2 regions of the Streptomyces sp. NPDC001532 genome follow, and region 2 is predicted to be linked to the other one. Evidence: riboswitches for the same ligand, from Rfam matches in the RefSeq annotation. Region 2 holds a riboswitch; the other holds the start of a gene.
The links. A riboswitch is a leader RNA that binds a small molecule or an ion and turns the genes downstream of it on or off. The one in region 2 is predicted to bind thiamine pyrophosphate.
Positions count from the first base shown of each region.

Region 1: it holds a riboswitch for thiamine pyrophosphate, as region 2 does, so the genes downstream of both, thiO (glycine oxidase ThiO) here and ABT232_RS07355 (thiamine ABC transporter substrate-binding protein) in region 2, are expected to answer to the same signal.

Region 1 is NZ_JBEPAL010000030.1:6,923-17,013, reverse strand. Features, by position in the region: gene pknB (Stk1 family PASTA domain-containing Ser/Thr kinase) at 1-1,487, opposite strand, end outside; gene ABT232_RS25270 (thiazole synthase) at 1,588-2,382, opposite strand; gene thiS (sulfur carrier protein ThiS) at 2,386-2,586, opposite strand; gene thiO (glycine oxidase ThiO) at 2,583-3,749, opposite strand; TPP riboswitch at 3,747-3,858, opposite strand; gene ABT232_RS25255 (avidin-fold protein) at 3,911-4,261, shown strand; gene ABT232_RS25250 (NAD(P)/FAD-dependent oxidoreductase) at 4,294-5,553, shown strand; gene ABT232_RS25245 (Rv2175c family DNA-binding protein) at 5,672-6,037, shown strand; gene thiE (thiamine phosphate synthase) at 6,166-6,825, shown strand; gene metF (methylenetetrahydrofolate reductase [NAD(P)H]) at 6,926-7,849, shown strand; gene ABT232_RS25230 (SCO2102 family sporulation regulator) at 7,906-8,817, shown strand; gene ABT232_RS25225 (phytoene desaturase family protein) at 8,849-10,091, opposite strand, start outside.
Region 2 is NZ_JBEPAL010000005.1:118,532-128,622, forward strand. Features, by position in the region: gene ABT232_RS07325 (VOC family protein) at 95-502, shown strand; gene ABT232_RS07330 (LOG family protein) at 536-1,669, shown strand; gene ABT232_RS07335 (LAETG motif-containing sortase-dependent surface protein) at 1,835-2,545, shown strand; gene ABT232_RS07340 (maleylpyruvate isomerase N-terminal domain-containing protein) at 2,569-3,282, opposite strand; gene ABT232_RS07345 (ABC transporter ATP-binding protein) at 3,393-4,421, opposite strand; gene ABT232_RS07350 (ABC transporter permease) at 4,422-6,095, opposite strand; gene ABT232_RS07355 (thiamine ABC transporter substrate-binding protein) at 6,071-7,108, opposite strand; TPP riboswitch at 7,233-7,339, opposite strand; gene rlmN (dual-specificity RNA methyltransferase RlmN) at 7,373-8,479, opposite strand; gene ABT232_RS07365 (hypothetical protein) at 8,567-8,728, opposite strand; gene ABT232_RS07370 (phosphatidate cytidylyltransferase) at 8,926-10,091, opposite strand, start outside.

The DNA of each region.
Region 1 (10,091 bases), on a different contig from region 2:
AAGCCGCGCGGCACGTCCTCGCTGAACGTCCGGGTGACCATGCCCGGGGCCAGGCCCTCGTCCTTGAGCAGGTCCCGCGCCTTGTCCAGACGGTAGCCCTCGAGATCGGGCACCTTCACGGTCCGGGGCCCGTCGGAGAGGGTGAGCGACACCGCGTCGTTCTGCCGGATCCGGCTGCCCGGCTCGGGGTCCGTGCTGATGACGGTGCCGCGCTCGACCGTGTCGCTGTAGGCGTGCTCGACGTCGCCCAGCTCCAGGCCGGCGTCCGCGAGCCGCTGCTCCGCCTGCTCCTGGGTCTTCGCCAGCAGCGGCGGGACCTGGGTGAACTGGCCGGAGTTGATGTACCAGACGCCCGCGCCGACACCGAGCACCAGCAGGACGGCCGCGACGATCGTCACCACCGCGCGCGGCGGCCGGGGCCGGCGCCGGGGCGCCGGAGGCGGCGGGGTCCGCAGCCGGCTGGTCCGGTCGGCCGGCGGCTCGTCGTCCCCGTCGATGGGCAGCGGGCGCGACGGAGGTCCACCCGCGTCGGCGAAGCCGGGCAGCGGCGAGGTCAGCGAGCGCGGGATCACGCTGGTGCGGTCCTCGGCGTTGTCATGGCCGGCCGCGAGCGCCTGGGGCGGGACCGCGTCGAGCTGGGCCTCGGTCAGCGCGGCCCGCGCCTCACGCGCGTGAGCCAGCAGCGCCACCGCGTCGTACGGGCGGATCTCCGGGCTGCGGGCGGTGGCCGAGGCGACCAGCTCGTCCAGCAGGTACGCCAGGCCCGGGACGGCGGCCGACGGCGGCGGGACGTCCTCGTGCAGGTGCTTGTACAGCACCTGGGCGGGGGTGTCCCCGGCGTGCGGCTTGCCGCCGGTCAGCATCTCGTACAGCACCACGCCGCAGGCGTAGACGTCCACGCGCGGGTCGGCGGTGCCGTGCTCGATCTGCTCGGGGGCGAGGTAGGAGACGGTGCCGAGGACGGCGCCGGTGGTGCTGGTGACCGTGTCGACGGAGCGCACCAGACCGAAGTCGGCGACCTTGACCCGGCCGTCGTCCCCGATCAGCACGTTCTCCGGCTTCATGTCCCGGTGCACGAACCCGGCGCGGTGCGCGGCGCCGAGCGCGGCGAGCACCGGCTCCAGGATGTCCAGCGCGGCCCGCGGCTGGAGCGCGCCGCGCTCGCGCAGCACGTCACGCAGGGTGCACCCGGCGACGTACTCCATCGCCAGATAGACGTACGACCCGTCGGTGCCCTGGTCGAAGACCTGCACCACGTTGGGGTGGGCGAGCCGGGCGACCGACTTCGCCTCCCGGATGAACCGGTCGACGAACGAGGCGTCCGCGGCCAGTGTCGGGTGCATCACCTTCAGCGCGAGCACGCGGTCGAGGCGGGTGTCCACGGCCCGGTAGACCGTGGCCATCCCGCCGACCGCGATCCGCGCCTCGACGCGATAGCGGCCGTCGAGCAGTCGCCCGACCAGAGGGTCCTGAAGGGTCGTGTCCACGCAGGTGAGTCTACGAGCCGCCACCGACACCGCCGATCCGTTCCGCGGCCCCGGGACCGGACTGCAGCAGAGCTGTGACCGTGCCCGGGGCGGCGGCGGATCAGAACGCCGGACGCTCCGGGTCCAGACGGGCCCGGCCCTCCGTCGGTGAGGACGCCTCGGCGAAGTGGCGGCGCGGGATGCGGCCCGCGCGGTGGGCCAGCCGGCCCGCCTCGACCGCGTGCCGCATCGCCTCCGCCATCAGCACCGGCTGCTGGGCCCGGGTCACGGCGGAGGCGAGCATCACACCCGCGCAGCCCAGCTCCATCGCGAGCGCCGCGTCGGACGCCGTACCGGCCCCGGCGTCCAGGATCACCGGCACGCGCGCGTGCTCGGTGATCAGCTGGAAGTTGTGCGGGTTGCGGATGCCGAGCCCGGAGCCGATGGGGGAGCCGAGCGGCATGATCGCCGCGCAGCCGACGTCCTCCAGCTTGCGGGCCAGCACCGGGTCGTCGTTGGTGTAGGGCAGCACCGTGAAGCCGTCGTCGACCAGGGTCTCGGCGGCGTCCAGCAGCTCGATCGGGTCCGGCAGCAGGGTCCGCTCGTCGGCGATGACCTCCAGCTTGACCAGGTCCGTGCCCAGCGCCTCGCGGGCCAGCCGCGCCGTGAGCACCGCCTCGCCGGCGGTGAAGCAGCCCGCGGTGTTCGGCAGCACCCGGATCCCGAGCCGGTCCAGCACGGACAGCACCGAGCCGTGCACCTCGGGGTTGACCCGCCGCATGGCGACCGTCGTCAGCTCGGTCCCGGACGCCACCAGGGCCCGCTCCAGCACCTCCAGGCTGGGCGCGCCGCCGGTGCCCATGATCAGGCGGGACGTGAACGACGTACCGCCGAGGACGAAGGGATCGTCGGCCATGGGTCAGCCTCCTTGGACGGCGGTGAGGACTTCGACGCGGTCTCCGTCGGAGAGCGCGGTCGTCGCCCACTGCCCGCGCGGGACGACGGTTTCGTTGAGCGCGGCGGCCACTCCGGAGGGCGCCGCGGTGAGCGTGCGGACCAGGGCGTCGAGCGCCGTGCCCGGCGCGACCTCGCGGGTCTCGCCGTTGACCGAGATGTTCATGCGGGCTGCTCCGTGAGTGCGGCGGTGAAACGCTTCGGCGTGAACGGGCGTGCCTCTTCCGGCAGTTCACCGGTGGCCAGCGCGTGCGCCAGCGCGTCGCCGGTGACCGGGGTCAGCAGCACCCCGTTGCGGTAGTGGCCGGTGGCCAGCAGCAGCCCCTCCAGGTCGGTCGGGCCGAGCAGCGGCGCGTTGTCGGGGGAGCCGGGGCGCAGTCCCGCGCGGGTCTCGGTCAGCGGCAGCTCGGTGATGCCCGGCACCAGCTCGTGGGCGTCGCGCAGCAGCTCGTACACGCCGCCCGCGGTCACCGTGGTGTCCCAGCCCAGCTCCTCGCTGGTCGCCCCGACCACCAGCTCGCCGTTCTCCCGCGGCACCAGGTAGACCTGGCTGCCGCGCACCACGGCCCGCACGGTCCGGCTCAGGAACGGCGCGTACCGCTCGGGCACGGTCAGCCGCAGCACCTGGCCCTTCACCGGCCGCACCGGCGGCAGCAGGTCCTCCGGTACGCCCGCGAGACGCCCGCTCAGGCTCCCGGCGGCGAGCACCACCTGCCCGGCGGCCAGCGCGGTGCCGTCGCCCGTGACGATCCCCGTGGCGCGGTCCCCCGCGACGGTGAGCCGGTCCGCCCACGCGCGGTGGAACACCACCCCGGCCCGCTCGCAGGCCGCCACCAGCGCGGCCGTGAGCCGGCGCGGGTCGATCTGGTGGTCGCCGTCCACCCGCAGCCCGCCGCGCACGCCGGGCGCCAGCATCGGCTCCAGGCGCCGGCACTCGCGCCCGGACAGCCACTCCGACTCCAGGCCCGACTGCCGCTGCAGCGCGTGCAGTTCACGCAAGTGGGCGCGGTCGTCGGCGTCCAGGGCGACGGCGAGCGTGCCGCACCGGCGGTAGCCGAGGTCGTGGCCGGTGAGTTCGGTCAGCTCGGCCGCGAAGGCGGGATAGCGGCCGGCCGAGGCGAGGTTCAGACCGAGCAGGGTCTCCTCGCCGTAGTGCAGTTCCGTGACGGCGGCGAGCATCCCGGCCGCCACCTGGGCGGCCCCGCCGCCCGGTTCGGGGTCCACCACCGCCGTGGCGAACCCGCGCTGCGCGGCCCGCCAGGCCGTGACCAGACCGATGATCCCGCCCCCGACGACCAGGACGTCTGCTGTGTCGGACGTACGCGACATGGGCGTCCAGCCCCTCCCTTCGCCGGCATGACCCGGATCAGGTTCGTACGGTCGGAGGCCGCCAGCCTCCCTCTCAGCCCGGTGCGTCCGGGCTCCCGCGAGTGCTTTACGTTGGCCACCCTAGCCCGCCGCCGTATGTCTCAGTAAGGGAGCCTCCGCCCGTGGCCCGCAGCCTCGACGGTCTCGTCCTCGCCCCCGTCGCCGACCAGGCCCCCGGCCAGGTGGGCACCCGCACCCGGTTCGCCTACCACGAGCGGGACGGCGCGATCTGGGCCGAGTACGCGGGCGGCGACGTCGTCCGCGGGCATCTGGTGGGTACCCGGGAGGGCGACCGGCTGGACTTCCGGTACGTCCAGTTGCGGAACGACGGCACGACGTCCGGCGGGCACTGCGTGTCACGCGTGGTGGAGCTGCCCGACGGGCGGGTGCGGCTGGAGGAGAGCTGGCGCTGGGAGTCCCAGGAGGGCTCCGGGACCAGTGTTGTGGAGCAGGTCACGGAACACGAGCGCTGACTGACGAAATGTCAGTTGTCTATGGTGATCAGGTGAGCGAGCAGACGCAGGAACGGGGATCGTCCGCACCGCGGCGGGTGGTCGTGGCCGGCGCGGGCATGGCCGGCGTGCAGACCGCGGTCGCCCTGCGGGAGCAGGGCTTCGACGGCACGGTGACGCTGATCGGCGCGGAACCCCACCAGCCGTACGACCGGCCGCCGCTGTCCAAGGCGGTACTGCTCGGCACCGCCGAGGGCTCCGCCTTCGACGTCGACTTCGAGGCACTCGGCATCGAGCTGCACCTCGGCCGTGAGGTGCGGGGCGTGCGCCCCGCCGACCACGAGCTGGACACCGAGGCCGGACCGGTGCCCTACGACGTCCTGGTCGTCGCCACCGGCGCGGAACCGATTCGGCTGCCGGGCGCGGAGGGCGTGCCCGGCGTGCATCTGCTGCGCACCCTGGACGACGCCGAGCGGCTGCGGCCGGTGCTCGCCCGGCAGCACGACATCGTGGTCGTCGGCGCCGGCTGGATCGGCGCGGAGTTCGCCACCGCCGCGCGCGAGGCGGGCTGCGCGGTGACCGTCGTCGAGGCCGCGGACCGGCCGCTCGCGGGCGCGCTGCCCGCCGAGGTCGCCGCGCCGATGACCGCCTGGTACGCCGACGCCGGTGCCGATCTGCGCACCCACGCGCGCGTGGAGCACGTCCGGCCCGCGGCGTCCGGCGAGGCCGGGGAGGTCGTCCTGGACGACGGCACCCGGCTGCCCGCCGGGGCCGTGGTCGTCGGGATCGGCGCCCGCCCCGCGACCGCCTGGCTGGCGGGTTCCGGCATCGCCCTCGGCCCGCACGGCGAGGTCGTCGCCGACGCGCACCTGCGCACCTCGGTGCCCGACGTCCACGCGGTCGGCGACTGCGCGTCCTTCCCGTCCGGGCGCTACGGCGAGCGCCTGCTGGTCCACCACTGGGACAACGCCCTCCAGGGCCCCCGCACGGTCGCCGCGAACATCCTCGGCGCGCCCACGGGAGAGCCCCTCGCGGTCTACGACCCGGTGCCGTACTTCTGGTCCGAGCAGTTCGGCCGTTTCGTCCAGTACGCCGGCCACCACGGCTCGGCCGACACCCTCCTCTGGCGCGGCGACCCCTCCGGCCCCGCCTGGACCGTCTGCTGGCTCCTCGACGGCCGCCTGGTGGCCCTGCTGGCCGTCGGCCGGCCCCGCGACCTGGCCCAGGGCCGCCGCCTGATCGAGTCGGGCACCCCGATGGACCCGGCCCTGATGACGGACCCGTCGCGGCCGCTGAAGGCGGCGACGGCGTAGGCCCGCGGCGGCCCGGCCGCTCCTCCCGCCGCGGCGCCGGAGCGCGCCCTGCACCCGGTCGGCCCCGTCGGGGGTGCCCTGGGTACCGAGTGTCAGTGGGGGATGGCAGGCTTGTGACGTGACCGAGATTGACGCAAAGATCGATGCTCTCGTCCCCGCCTGGCTCACCCTCCCCGACATCGCCGAACAGTTCGGCGTCGAGGTGACGCGTGTGCGGCAGCTGGTCAAGGACGGCCAGCTGATCGCCGTACGCCGTGGTGAGAACCGCGCGCTGCACGTCCCCGCCGCCTTCATCGACGGGGACAAGGTCGTCAAGGGCCTGTCCGGGACCCTGACGCTCCTGCGGGACGACGGCTTCTCCGACGAAGAGATGCTGGAGTGGCTCTTCACCCCCGACGAGAGCCTGCCCGGCACCCCCGCGCAGGCCCTGAGCGAGAATCGCGGCACGGAGGTGAAGCGCCGGGCCCAGGCGCTCGCCGTGTGATCTGAGCACGCTGAACCGAACAACCGTCCGGCGTACGGGCCGCGGCGCCCGAGGCCATGTCCGCGGCGCGCCGCGGCCCGCACCGGGCCCGCCCGCGGCCCGTACGCCACCGACACCGGGGGACATCCATGCCCGAGACCGCCCGCACCACCGCCCGCGCCCAGCTCGCCGACGCCCGGCTCTATCTGTGCACGGACGCCCGCAAGCGCCAGGGCGACCTGCCCGAGTTCCTCGACGCGGTGCTGGCCGGCGGTGTCGACATCGTGCAGCTGCGCGACAAGGGCATGGAGGCGGCCGAGGAGCTGGCGCACCTGGAGGTGTTCGCCGAGGCCTGCGCCCGGCACGGCAAGCTCCTCGCGGTCAACGACCGCGCGGACGTGGCGCACGCCGTCCGCGCGGACGTCCTCCACCTCGGCCAGGGCGACCTCCCGGTGCCCGCGGCCCGCGCCGTCCTCGGCGCGGACGTCCTGATCGGCCGCTCCACGCACTCCGCGGCCGAGGCGGAGGCGGCGGCCGTCCAGGACGGCGTGGACTACTTCTGCACCGGCCCCTGCTGGCCCACCCCCACCAAGCCCGGCCGCCACGCCCCCGGCCTGGACCTGGTCCGCCACACCGCCGCGCTCGGCACCGACCGCCCCTGGTTCGCCATCGGCGGCATCGACCTCACCAACCTCGACGAGGTGCTGGCCGCGGGTGCCCGCCGGGTGGTGGTGGTCCGCGCGATCACCGAGGCGGACGACCCGGGAGCCGCGGCCGCGGAGCTGGTGAAGCGCCTGCGGGAGGCGTAGCGTCCACCGTTTTGTCCAAGGGGTGGACAACAAAGGAACAAAACAGGCAAATTTCCCGGCTCCGGTTGGGCGACCCACGCCCCCTGGCTAACCTGCCCGTATGGCCCTCGGCACCGCATCCACCAGGTCGGATCACGCTCCGACCGTCCGCGACATGCTCGCGACCGGCAAGACGACGTACTCCTTCGAGTTCTACGCCCCGAAGACCCCGAAGGGCGAGCGGAACCTCTGGAACGCGCTGCGCCGGGTCGAGGCCGTTGCTCCCGACTTCGTCTCCGTCACCTACGGCGCCGGCGGTTCCACCCGCGCCGGCACCGTCCGGGCGACCGAGGCGATCGCCTCGGACACCACCCTGACACCGATCGCCCACCTGACCGCGGTCGACCACTCGGTGGCCGACCTGCGCAACATCATCGGCCAGTACGCCGACGCCGGGATCCGCAACATGCTCGCGCTGCGCGGCGACCCGCCCGGCGACCCCATGGGTGACTGGGTGCCGCACCCGCGCGGCCTGGCCTACGCCGCCGAACTGGTCGAACTGATCAAGAACTCCGGCGACTTCTGCGTCGGCGTCGCGGCCTTCCCCGCGATGCACCCGCGCTCCGCCGACTGGGACACCGACGTCCGCCACTTCGTCGACAAGTGCCGCGCGGGCGCGGACTACGCGATCACCCAGATGTTCTTCGATCCGGAGGACTACCTGCGGCTGCGCGACCGGGTCGCGGCGGCCGGCTGCGAAACGCCGATCATCCCCGAGGTCATGCCCATCGGCAGTGTGCGGACCCTGGAGCGGATCCCGTCCCTCACCAACGCGGCCTTCCCCGCTGCCCTGAAAGAGCGGATCCTCACAGCGAAAGACGATCCGGCCGCTGTACGCTCCATTGGCATCGACTTCGCCACGGAGTTCTGCGCGCGGTTGCTGGCCGAGGGAGTGCCCGGACTGCACTTCATCACGCTCAACAACTCCACGGCGACGCTGGAAATCTACGAGAACCTGGGTCTGCACCACCCACCGCAGGCCTAGACCGGTCGCACCGTCATACGACACACTGCGTAGCGGCCACTGGGAGAGGGGCGTACATGGGCTGGACGGTCCTCTACATCGCGTTCGGCGTCGTCGCGCTGTGGCTGCTCGGCGAGGTCCTGCTGCAGTACAAGGCGCGACTCCGCTGGCGGCTGCTGGCGTTCGTGGGCTTCCTGGGCGTCGTCGTCGGTGTGCTGATCCCCTCCGTCGTCGTGATCGGCCTGGGTGCCGCCGCCTTCGCGGTCGGCCAGACCTACGTCACGCTGTCGTTCCGCCGGGGCTTCGCGTCCGGCTGGGCGGTCACCGGCCGACCGGCGCCCGGCGCCGGCAAGCGCAACCGCCGCGGCCGCGAGGAACCCACCCTGGAGGTCTCCGACCTCCAGGCGGCGGACTACGCGGACGGCACGGAGCGTGACGACACCGGCTCCTACGGCGACGACCTCGACCGCGACGACGTCTTCACCCCGGCGCGCTCCGCCGCCTCGGCCGCCGAGAGCACCGCCGTCTACGAGCCGCAGCCCCTCCCGGACGACACCGGCTCCTACGGCATATACGGCGAGACCGGCCACGCGGGCGGCGACCGCTCCCAGGACCAGTACGCGGCCACCGCCCAGACCGCCGACCAGGGCTACGCCTACGACGGCTACAGCGGCTACGGCCAGCAGTACGGCTACGACGCCACCGGCCAGCAGCAGTACGCCGCCTACTCCGACCCGTACATCGGCACCCAGACCTACAGCGGCGTCGCCTACGACCCCGCCTACGACCAGCACGCCTACGGCCAGCAGGCCTACGGGCAGGACCAGTACGCGAGCGGCTACGGCGGCGAGACCCCGTCCGGCGGCGTGTGGGTCCCGCAGCAGCGCACCACCGACGACCCCTACGGCGGCGACCTCCCGCCGGAGCAGCCCTACCCCTACCAGGGCGACGGCCAGGCGCAGGGGTACGACGAGCGCTACCGCTTCTGAGCCGCCGTAACCGCGGCTCGGCGGCCACGGCTCACTGGGAGCCCCGGAACTCCGGCCCCTCCACGATCAGCCCCGCGACCAGCGCGCCCGACATCCCCGCGTGCGGCAGCCCGCCGCCCGGATGGGACCAGCCGCCGACCGTGAACAGCCCCCGCACACCGGTGGAGTTGGACGGGTGCAGCAGCCGCCCGGCACCGGCCGCCAGCGCCGGCGCGGGCACCGCCCCGTCCGCCGCCCCGGTCGCCTCCGCGACGTCGGCGGGGGTGCGCACCTCCTGCCACAGCACCCGGTCGCGCAGGCCCGGCACGGCCTGCGCGGCGGCGTCGACCATGCGCTCCGCGTGCCGCCGCAGTTCCTGACCGGCCGTCCCCGCCGCGACGGTGGCGGTCAGCGTGACCGCCTCGTGCCCGGCGTCCGGGACCAGCCCCGGGTCGTCGGGCCGCAGCACGGTGACCGTGGGCACGACCGCCGCCCCGGCCCCGCCGTCGAACACGTACGTCAACTCGGCGTGCCGGTCCGGAGGATGAACGACCGTCCGATGCGCGGCCCCCTCCGGACGGCCGCCGCGCAGCGCCAGCAGCACCGTCAGCCGGCTCGGCAGCCCCCGCCGGGCCGGGACCTCGCCGGCGCCCCGCAGCGCCGAGCCCGCGGTGATCCGCTCCAGCGCGCCGGGGGCGACCCCGGCGACCACGAAGTCCGCCTCGGCCACGGTGCCGTCGGCCAGTTCCACGCCGCCCGCGCGGCCGTCCTTCTCCAGCACCCGCGCGACCTCTGCGCCGAAGTGGAACTCCACCCGGCGGGCCCGGCAGCGGTCGTACACCGCGCGGGCCAGCTCGCGCAGACCGCCACGGACGTACCAGGTGCCGAAGGCGTGCTCCATGTACGGCAGGACGGCGGCGCTCGCCGGGGTGGTGCGCGGGTCCAGGCCGTGGCCGAGGGCGTGGCTCTCCAGCAGGGCGGCCAGCCGCGGGTCGCGCAGCTCCCAGGCGCCGATCTCGGCGAGCGTGCCGGCCCGGCGGGTGCGCAGCAGCCGTTTGTGCGGGACCGCCGGATAGGGCTCGCGGTCGGCCAGCACCGGCCAGTTCGGCCACAGCGGCTCCTCCAGCAGCGGCCGGCGGGTCCGGTCCCAGGCCTCGCGGGCCCGCACCAGGAAGTCGCCCCAGCGCTCGCCCGTGCCCGCTCCCAGCGCCTCGTCCAGCGCGGCGACGACACCCGCGCGGGAGGCGTTCGGGAGCGGAACCGCGGTGCCGTCGGCGAAGACGTGCCGCGTCGAC
Region 2 (10,091 bases):
AAATCCCCGTACCGCGATGAGTTCTCGACGGCCGCCCGGTCTACCCCCACGAACGGCACACAGAGCACCGCGCGACCCGAGGGAGAGGCCCCCCATGTACCAGCAGATGATCTTCGTGAACCTGCCCGTCGGCGACGTCGACGCCTCGCGGACGTTCTTCACGGAGCTCGGCTATTCGATCAACGAGCAGTTCAGCGACGAGTCCACGGCCAGTGTGGTGATCAGCGACACCATCATCGTGATGCTGCTCAGCAAGGAGAAGTACGCGCAGTTCACCAAGAAGGAGATCGCGGACGCCACCCGGACCAGCGAGGTCCTGATCGCGCTGAGCGCGGAGAGCCGCGAGAAGGTCGACGAACTGGTGGACAAGGCGATCGCGGCGGGCGGCTCGGCCAGCGGTGAGACCCAGGACCTCGGCTTCATGTACGGCCGCGCCTTCGACGACCTCGACGGCCACACCTTCGAGGTCGCCTGGATGGACCCGGCGGCGATCGAGGGCTGACAGGCCGTCGGCCCGGCTGCCTAGCATGGGCGGGTGCATCAGACACCCGCCCGGCCGGAGCAGCCGAACCACGCCTCCCACGACCGGGAGATCGAGTCCCTCGCCGAGTTCGACGAGGTCGTCTCCCAGCAGCGGACGCTCGCTCACTTCCGCGTCCAGGCCGTCGATCTGACGGACCGCACGGACGTCCTGCTCACCGTCGACGTCACGGGCGCCGTCTTCCTCGGCTGCCCGATGGACCCCGAGGCGGCCGCCCGGGTGCGGGCCGCCGGAGCGCTGGCCTTCCCGCCCGTACCGGGACTGCCCTTCGACCCGTACCGGGGCTTCGTCTACACCCCGGACGAGCTGTTCGACGGGCTCGCCGACGGCTACGAGGCCACCCCTGACGCCCGGTCCTACGCCTGGTTCCAGCGGACCCGGGCCGACGGCGACATCTTCGCGTCCATGCTGCGCGCCGTCCACGACGACTCCGTCTCCGACGCCCTCGACGAACTCCTCGTCGGCGCGCGGGTGGTGGGCGTCATGGGCGGCCACGCGATGGCGCGCGGCACCGACGCCTACGCCGGCGCGGCCCGCCTCGGCCGGGAACTGGCCCGCTCCGGCCTCACCGTCGCCACCGGCGGCGGTCCCGGCGCGATGGAGGCGGCCAACCTCGGCGCGTACGCGGCCCCGTTCGAGAACGGCATGCTCACCGAGGCACTCCGACTGCTCGCCAAGGCGCCCTCGTTCGTCCCGTCCGTCACCGACTGGGCACGGGCCGCCTTCGAGGTGCGCGGCAACTGGCCCGGCGGCGGCCCCTCGGTCGGCATCCCGACCTGGTTCTACGGCCATGAGCCGCCGAACGCCTTCGCCGCGCACCTCGCCAAGTACTTCTCCAACGCCACTCGCGAGGACGGCCTGCTAGCCCGCTGCACCGCCGGTGTGGTGTTCCTGCCGGGCGCCGCCGGCACCGTCCAGGAGATCTTCGACAACGCGACCCCGAACTACTACGAGTCGCGGGGCGAGCCGACCCCGATGGTCCTGGTGGACCGCGAGCACTGGACGGAACGGCTGCCGGCCTGGCCGCTGCTGCAGGCGCTGGCGCGGGAGCGTCCGATGGCGGCCCGGATCGCCCTGGTCGACCGGATCGAGGAGGCCCCGGCGGCGTTGAAACGTCTCGGCGGTTAATGAGCGGGCAAAGCCAACCCCCGTGCCGGGCATATGCATTGACACTTCTTATGGAGCGCTTATAAACCTGTGAGCCTCTTGGGAGTGCCGGGACAGCCGCCGCGTGCCGGCGGCACCCCGTCACCCCGCCAACCCCCCTCATGCGTATATCCCGTAAGGACAAACGTGTCCATAACCCGTCGTAACGTTGCGCGTTCCGTGCGTGTGCTCGGTGTCGCCTCCGCTTCCGCCGCGCTCGCGCTCGGTGTCGCCGGCACCGCCCTCGCCTGCGACATCAGTGAGTTCTCCGCCGCCGCCGAGTGCGCCGGCGGCAAGGGCGTCATCACGGTCACCGACAAGGACCCCTCGGGCGTCCCGGCGACCGTGACGGTCTACCTGGAGAACAACGGGGCCGACGAGCGCCTGGTCGGCACCCAGGACGTCAAGGGCTCCCGCGAAGGTGTCACGATCACCTTCGAGGAGGACTGGAAGCCGAACGCCACCTACCGCATCCACGTCAAGGCCGGGAACCAGGTCGACGAGGACATCAAGCCGAACCTGACCACCCCGTCCACCCCCTGCAAGCCCGGCGACGAGACGCCGACCCCGACGCCGACCCCGTCCGAGACGCCCTCGGACACCCCGCCGGCCACGCCGACCCCGTCGGCCCCGGCCGAGTCCGCCACCCCGACCCCGTCCGCCCCCGAGGGCAGCACCGCGCCCGCGGACACGGCGAGCAACGCGCCGTCGCCCGCGGCCGGGGAGTCCAACCTCGCCGAGACCGGCGCCGGCTCCAACACCGGTCTCATCGCCGGCATCGCGGCCGTCCTGGTCGTCGTCGGCGGTGGCGCGGTCTTCTTCGGCCTGCGCCGCCGCGGAGCGAACAGCGACCGCTGATCACCCGCCGCAGCGACCGCTGATCACCGACCGCACACCCGGCCCGTCCCCCGCACGACCGAGGGGGGCGGGCCGTCCGCCGTGAACCGGCGGTTCAGCCGAACGTCGCCCGCTGGAGCCAGAACTCCAGCAGCTCCCGCTCCCCCAGTTCCCCCAGCACCTCGAGCTCCGCGCCGCTCGATCAGCCACCCGGCGTTCAGCCCCGGCCCGGCGTCGGTGGCGTGCAGGTGGATGCCACGGCCCGGCCCGCGCGGTTCGGCCGCCGCCTCGTCCCGCGCCGACCGCTGCACGAACCGCACGATCTCCAGCCACTCGTCCACGGCGTCGGCCGCCACCTCGGGCGCCACCTCGTAGGGCAGCCCGGCGGCGAGCGCCGCGTCGGCACGGTGGACGGTGATCTCGTGGGTCGTACGGCGGGCCCGGAACCCGGCGTCCGGAATCCCGGCCCAGCCCCACACCCCGGCGTCCGGCCCGGCCTCGCGCAGCGCAGCGCAGCGCGGCGCGGCGCAGCGCGGCGCAGCGCGGCGCAGCGCGGCGCAGCGCGGCGACGACCGCCTCCGCGCTCTCGGCGCGGCAGGCGTCCAGCGCGGCCGCGTCGCCGGTGGCCTGCGGTCCGGCGCCGCCCGGGACCTCGCTCCGGTCGACTTGCTCCGCCCGGTCGACGTGCTCCGCGGCCCGCGTGCGCACCAGCAGCTCCAGCGACCGGTGCGGGCAGGTCGGCACGGTGGCGGAGAGATCGGCGCCGGAGGTCACCACCGACCTCAACCGGCGTACCTGGTGGTCCGTTTCGGCACAGTAGCGGTCGTGTGCGAGTCGGCTCATGACGCGCACCCCACGACCGGCGTGATCAGTCGAGCACCACGATCTCGGCCGCGTCGAACTCCACGCCCACCGCGTCCCCCACCTCCGGCGCCGCCCGCAGCGCGCACGCGGCCTCCAGGCGCGGGGCGTCCTCGGGCTGGAGGTGCACGGCGACATGGGTGCCCCTGAAGGTGCGCCCGGCGACCGTGCAGCGCAGTCCCTCGTCGGCGGCGACCAGACGCACGCCAGCGGGCCGGACCAGCAGCGTGCGCGCGCCCTGCGCGGAGCCCTCCGGCACCGGCAGCTTGCCCCACGGAGTGGCGGCGGCCTCTCCGGCGACGGTGGCGTCGACCACGTTGTCGAAGCCGAGGAAGCGGGCCACGAACGCGTCCGCCGGCCGCTGCCACACCTCCAGCGGCGTCCCGGACTGGGCGATCCGCCCGTCCCGCATCACCACGACCCGGTCGGCCAGCGCGAACGCCTCGCCCTGGTCGTGGGTGACGGCGAGCACGGTCGTGCCCAGCCGGCCGAACAGCTCCCGCAGCTCCACCACCAGCCGCTCCCGCAGCGAACGGTCGAGCTGGCCGAGCGGCTCGTCCAGCATCAGCAGCCGCGGCCTCGGCGCGAGCGCGCGGGCCAGCGCGACCCGCTGCTGCTCGCCGCCGGAGAGCGCGGCCACCGCCCGCCGCCCGGCCCCGGGCAGTCCGACCAGCTCCAGCAGCTCCTCGACCCGCTCGGCCTGCCGGCCCCGGGACAGGCCGTGCATCCGCGGCCCGAAGGCCACGTTCCCGGCGACGTCCCGCTGCGGGAACAGCTGATGGTCCTGGAACATCAGGCCGACGCCCCGCTTGTGCGCGGGCACGCCCGCCTGGTCACGCCCGTCGAGCAGCACCCGCCCGGCGTCCAGCGGCTGGAGCCCGGCCACCGCCCGCAGCAGCGTGGACTTCCCGCTGCCGCTCGGCCCGAGCACACACACCACCTCGTGCTCGGCGACGCCCAGGTCGACGGCGTCCAGCACGGCCCGCCCGCCGAACCGCACGGTGGCGTTCTCCAGGCCCAGCAACTCGGTCGGCATCTAGAACTCCCCGGTCCGGTCGGTCCGCAGCCGCTCCAGCACCAGCAGCGCCACCGCGCACACCACCATCAGAATCGTCGACAGAGCCATCGCCTGCCCGTAGTTGAGGTCGCCGGGCCGCCCCAGCAGCCGGGCCACGGCGACCGGCAGGGTGGGGTTGTCGGGCCGGGCGATGAACACCGTCGCCCCGAACTCGCCGAGCGACACCGCGAACGCGAACCCGGCCGCGACCAGCAGCGCCCGCCGCACCATCGGCAGATCGACCTCCCGCCACACCCGCCACGGCGACGCCCCGAGCACCGCCGCGGCCTCCCGCAGCCGTACGTCGACGGCGCGCAGCACGGGCAGCATGGTCCGCACCACGAAGGGCACCCCGACCAGCGCCTGCGCCAGCGGCACCAGGATCCACGTGGCCCGCAGGTTCAGCGGCGGCTCGTCGAGCGCGATCAGGAAGCCGAAGCCGACGGTCACCGCGGAGACGCCGAGCGGCAGCATCAGCAGCGCGTCGAACCCGCGCACGAACCGGCCGGCGTCGCGCCGGGTGAGGGCCGCGGCGGCGAGGCCACCGATCAGTACGGCGATGGCGGTGGCGGCGAGGGCGTACTCCAGCGAGTTGCCGACCGCCTCGATCGGCGGGACCAGGAAGGTGCCGCCGTCGGCGCCGGTCAGCGCCTTGTAGTAGGCGAAGCCGGGAGCGTCCAGGGACCGCTGCACCAACACGGCCAGCGGCAGCAGCACCAGGACCACGACGGTCGCGAGCACCCCGGCCAGCAGGGCCCACTGCCCGGCCCCGCGCGGCCGGCGCGCGGTGACGGCCGCGTCCACCAGCCGCAGCGCGCTCTCCCGCCGCCGCACGGTCCAGGCGTGCACCGCGAGGATCGCGCCCACCGCGGCGAACTGCACCAGGGTGAGCACCGCGGCCGTGGACAGGTCGAATATCTCCGAGGTCTGCCGGTAGATCTCCACTTCGAGGGTGGAGAACGCCGGCCCGCCGAGGATCTGCACCACACCGAAGGAGGTGAAGGTGAACAGGAACACCATCAGCGCGGCGGCGGCCACGGCGGGCCCGAGCGCCGGCAGGGTGACCTGCCGCCAGGCCCGCAGCGGCGAGGCGCCGAGCATCCGCGCGGCCTCTGTCTGCCGTGGGTCCAGCTGCGCCCACAGCCCGCCGACCGTGCGGACGACGACGGCGTAGTTGAAGAAGACGTGCGCGAGCAGGATCGCCCACACCGTGGTGTCCAGCCGTACGCCCCACAGCTCGTCCAGCAGCCCGCCGCGCCCGAGCAGCGCCAGGAACGCCGTCCCGACCACGACCGTGGGCAGCACGAACGGCACCGTCACCACCGCGCGCAGCAGCTGCTTGCCAGGGAAGGCGAGCCGGGCGAAGACATAGGCGGCGGGCAGCGCCAGCAGCAGGGTGAGGGCGGTGGAGGCGAGCGCCTGCCAGGTGGTGAACCACAGCACGTGCCGGATGTCCGGCTGCGCGAGCACGTCCCCCAGCCGTCCGAGCCGCCAGGCCCCGTCGACGTTCAGACCGCGGGCGACGATCGCGGCGACGGGGTAGGCGAAGAAGACGGCGAAGAACGCGACGGGCAGGGCCATGAGCCCGAGCCGCGCCGCCGCGCCCTTCGCGCCGCCCTTGCGGGGGGCTACTTCAGTACGAGCGAGGTCCACGACTTGACCCAGTCGTCTCGGTTGTCGGCGATCTTCGCCGGGTCCATGGTCTGGGGGTCCTTCGCCTGCGGGCCGTACTTCACGAACTCCTCGGGCACCTGGGCGCCCTCCCGCACCGGGTAGACGAACATGTTCAGCGGCATGTCGTCCTGGAACTTCTTGGTGAGCAGGAAGTCCAGGAGGGCCTTGCCGCCCTCGGGGTTCTTCGCGTTGCTCAGCAGGCCGGCGTACTCGACCTGGCGGAAGCAGGTGCCGGTGGCGACGCCGGTCGGCGCGGTCTCGGGCCTGGGGTCGGCGTAGATCACCTCGGCGGGCGGCGAGGAGGCGTACGACACCACGAGCGGCCGGTCGGCGCCGGCCTTGCGGCCCCCGGCGGAGCCGGAGAACTCCTCGTTGTAGGCCTGCTCCCAGCCGTCGACCACCTTCACACCGTTGGCCTTCAGCTTCTTCCAGTAGTCCTGCCAGCCCTCGTCGCCGTACTTCGCGGCGGTGCCGAGCAGGAAGCCGAGGCCCGGCGAGGAGGTGGACGCGTTCTCGGTGACCAGCAGGTCCTTGTACTGCGGCTCGATCAGGTCATCGAGGGATTCGGGCGGGGTCAGCTTGTGCTCGCTGAAGTACGCCTTGTCGTAGTTGACGCAGATGTCGCCGGTGTCGACCGGCGTGACCCGGTGCTTCTCCTGGTCGACGCGGTACTCGGGAAGGATCAGGTCGGAGCCCTTCGCCTCGTACGACTGGAACAGGCCGTTGTCCAGGGCGCGGGACAGCAGGGTGTTGTCGACGCCGAAGAACACGTCGCCCTGCGGGTTGTCCTTGGTCAGGATCGCCTTGTTGACGGCCTGGCCGGCGTCGCCGTCCTCCAGGACCTTGACCTGGTACCCGGACTCCTTCTCGAAGGCGGCGAGAACGTCCTTCGAGACGGCCCACGAGTTGTGGCTGACGAGCGTGACGGTCTTGGAGCCGCCGCCGGACGCCTGGTCCGTGTCGGACGATCCGCACGCGGACAGGCCGACCATGCCGAGGCCCACGACCACGGCCGCGAACCGCTTGCTGGTGATGCTCACTGAATTCCTCCTGGGTGACCAGGAAGAGACGCGGCCCTGCCCGGGACTTCGAGGAGTCCCGGGCAGGGCGCAACAGCCAGAGTGATGACCGATCTCCCTACCCAGAATGACCTGGGCCAGGTTCGGAGGGTCTGCGGCCCGATGCCGCACTCTCAGCGCTGTGGCGCTCCCCTGTCGGAATATGAAGATGTGGTTGCCGTGCTTACGGCGGTCAGACTACCGCTCGGTGGCGGCGAGCTGACCACACGCCCCGTCGATCTCCTGACCACGGGTGTCCCGGATCGTCACCGGCACACCGTGCGCGGCGATGGCCTCCACGAACGCCTTCTCGTCCTCCGGGCGGGAGGCCGTCCACTTCGACCCGGGCGTCGGGTTCAGCGGGATGAGGTTGACATGCACGGGCTTGCCCTTGAGCAGCCGCCCGAGGCGGTCACCGCGCCAGGCCTGGTCGTTGATGTCCCGGATCAGCGCGTACTCGATGGACAGCCGGCGGCCGGACTTCTCCACGTAGTCGAACCCGGCGTCCAGGACCTCCCGCACCTTCCAGCGCGTGTTGACCGGGACGAGGGTGTCGCGCAGCTCGTCGTCGGGCGCGTGCAGCGAGATCGCGAGCCGGCACTTGAAGCCCTCGTCGGCGAACCGGTGGATCGCCGGGACCAGGCCCACCGTCGACACGGTGATACCGCGCTGCGACAGCCCGAGCCCGTCCGGAGCGGGGTCGGTGAGCGCCCGGATGGCGCCGACGACCCGCTTGTAGTTGGCCAGCGGCTCGCCCATCCCCATGAACACGATGTTCGACAGCCGCGCGGGCCCGCCGGGCACCTCACCGTCGCGCAGCGCCCGCATACCGTCCACGATCTGGTGCACGATCTCGGCGGTCGACAGATTCCGGTCCAGACCGGCCTGCCCCGTCGCGCAGAACGGGCAGTTCATCCCGCACCCGGCCTGCGAGCTGATGCACATGGTCACCCGGTCCGGGTAGCGCATGAGCACCGACTCCACCAGCGTCCCGTCGAACAGCCGCCACAGCGTCTTGCGGGTGTCGCCCTGGTCGGTCGACAGATGCCGTACGACGGTCATCAGCTCAGGGAACAGCGCCTCGCGCAGCCGGTCACGCGACCCGGCGGGAATGTCGGTCCACTGCTCCGGGTCGTGCGCGTACCGCGCGAAGTAGTGCTGCGAAAGCTGCTTGGCGCGAAACGGCTTCTCCCCGATCTCGGCGACCGCGGCCTTCCGCTCGGCGGGCGAGAGATCGGCAAGATGCCGCGGCGGCTTCTGAGCTCCGCGCGGCGCGACGAAAGTGAGTTCTCCGGGCTTGGGCATGGTGCTACCAGTGTCGCAGATCCATTTGGGTGGACCTGGCGGCTGCCGCCGGCCACGAAACCGTCGGTGACAGCCGGCACAGCCCCGCTAGCCGAGGCGCCTCTGGCGCACGTACCGGAGGATCACGAAGGCGATCGCGGCGAGCTGTGCGAAGACCCAGATGCCGATCTCCACCCCTCCCATGCCGCTGCCGAGCGCCACCAGCGCCAGCGCGAAGACGGCGATGATCAGCACAAGGCTGATGATCAAGCTACGCAAGGTCCTACCCCCACACTCGTGCAGACTCGTGGCCTGCGCCCCTGTGAGCATGATCGCAGGTGGTGATCGCCGCGTACAGATCTTGGTCGCCCGGCACGTCAGGGGGCCCGGGAGCGGGCGGAAGCCGGGACGGAAAGAGCCCCCGCCATGGAGAGGCGAGGGCTCCTCGGGTCTGTCGGTGCCGCCGGTCAGCCGCTGCCTACGAAGATCACCAGCAGCAGCCACACCACCGGCGCCGTCGGCAGCAGGGAGTCCAGTCGGTCCATGATGCCGCCGTGGCCCGGGAGCAAGGTGCCCATGTCCTTGATGCCGAGATCGCGCTTGATCATGGACTCGCCGAGGTCGCCGAGCGTGGCGCTGGCCGCGACCGCGAGACCGAGCAGCAGTCCCTGCCACCAGGTGCCGTCGTCGACCAGGTACTGCATGCACAGCGCGCCCACCACCATGGCGAACGCGACCGCTCCGAGCAGGCCCTCGCGGGTCTTGCCGGGGCTGATCCGCGGGGCCAGCTTGTGCTTGCCGAACCGCCAGCCGACGGCGTACGCGCCGGTGTCGCTGACGACGGTCAGCAGCAGGAACGTCAGCACCCGGTAGGGCCCGTCGTCGGCCGTCAGCAGCATCGCGACGAACGTGGCCAGGAACGGCACGTAGAACGCGGCGAAGACACCGGCCGTGACGTCCTTCAGGTAGCCCTCCGGCGGTTCCGTCATCCGCCAGACCAGTACCGCCAGCGCGGTGAGCGCCATCGCCACCCACGCGCCCTCGGCGCCCCGGACGTATCCGGCGACCACCATCGCCGCGCCGCCGACCGCGAGCGGCACCAGCGGCGCCCGGATGCCCTTGCGCTCCTCCAGCCGCTTGGTCAGCTCCCACAGCCCGACCACCACGGCGACCGCGACGACTCCGACGAACACGGCCTTGACGACGAAGAGCGAAGCGATGATCACCGCGCCGAGCCCGACGCCGACCCCTATCGCGGCACCGAGGTCCCGGCCCGCGCTCTTCTTCTGCGGCGCGGGGACCGGCTGCGGGGCGTCGTGCATGGGCTCCGGATTCTGCGGAGCCGCCCCGTGGGGCCGCGCCGCCGTGCTCTCGTCGCGGGACGTGCCGTCGCGGTACGCACCGTCGTGGTACGTGCCGTCGCGGTACGCCGCGTCGCCGTACGTCTCGCCGGGCGTCCGGCCGTACGGCTGCTGGTCGCGGAACGACTGGTCGCGGTACGTCTCGTCGGGGAACGTCTGGTCGTGGAACAAGGGACCGCTCAGCCGAGCGGCCCCCCGGTCGTCATCCTGGTTTCCGCCGTCTGCGGATACGCCGGGCACGATGGGCATGGGCCGAGTCTGCTGCGCGTCAA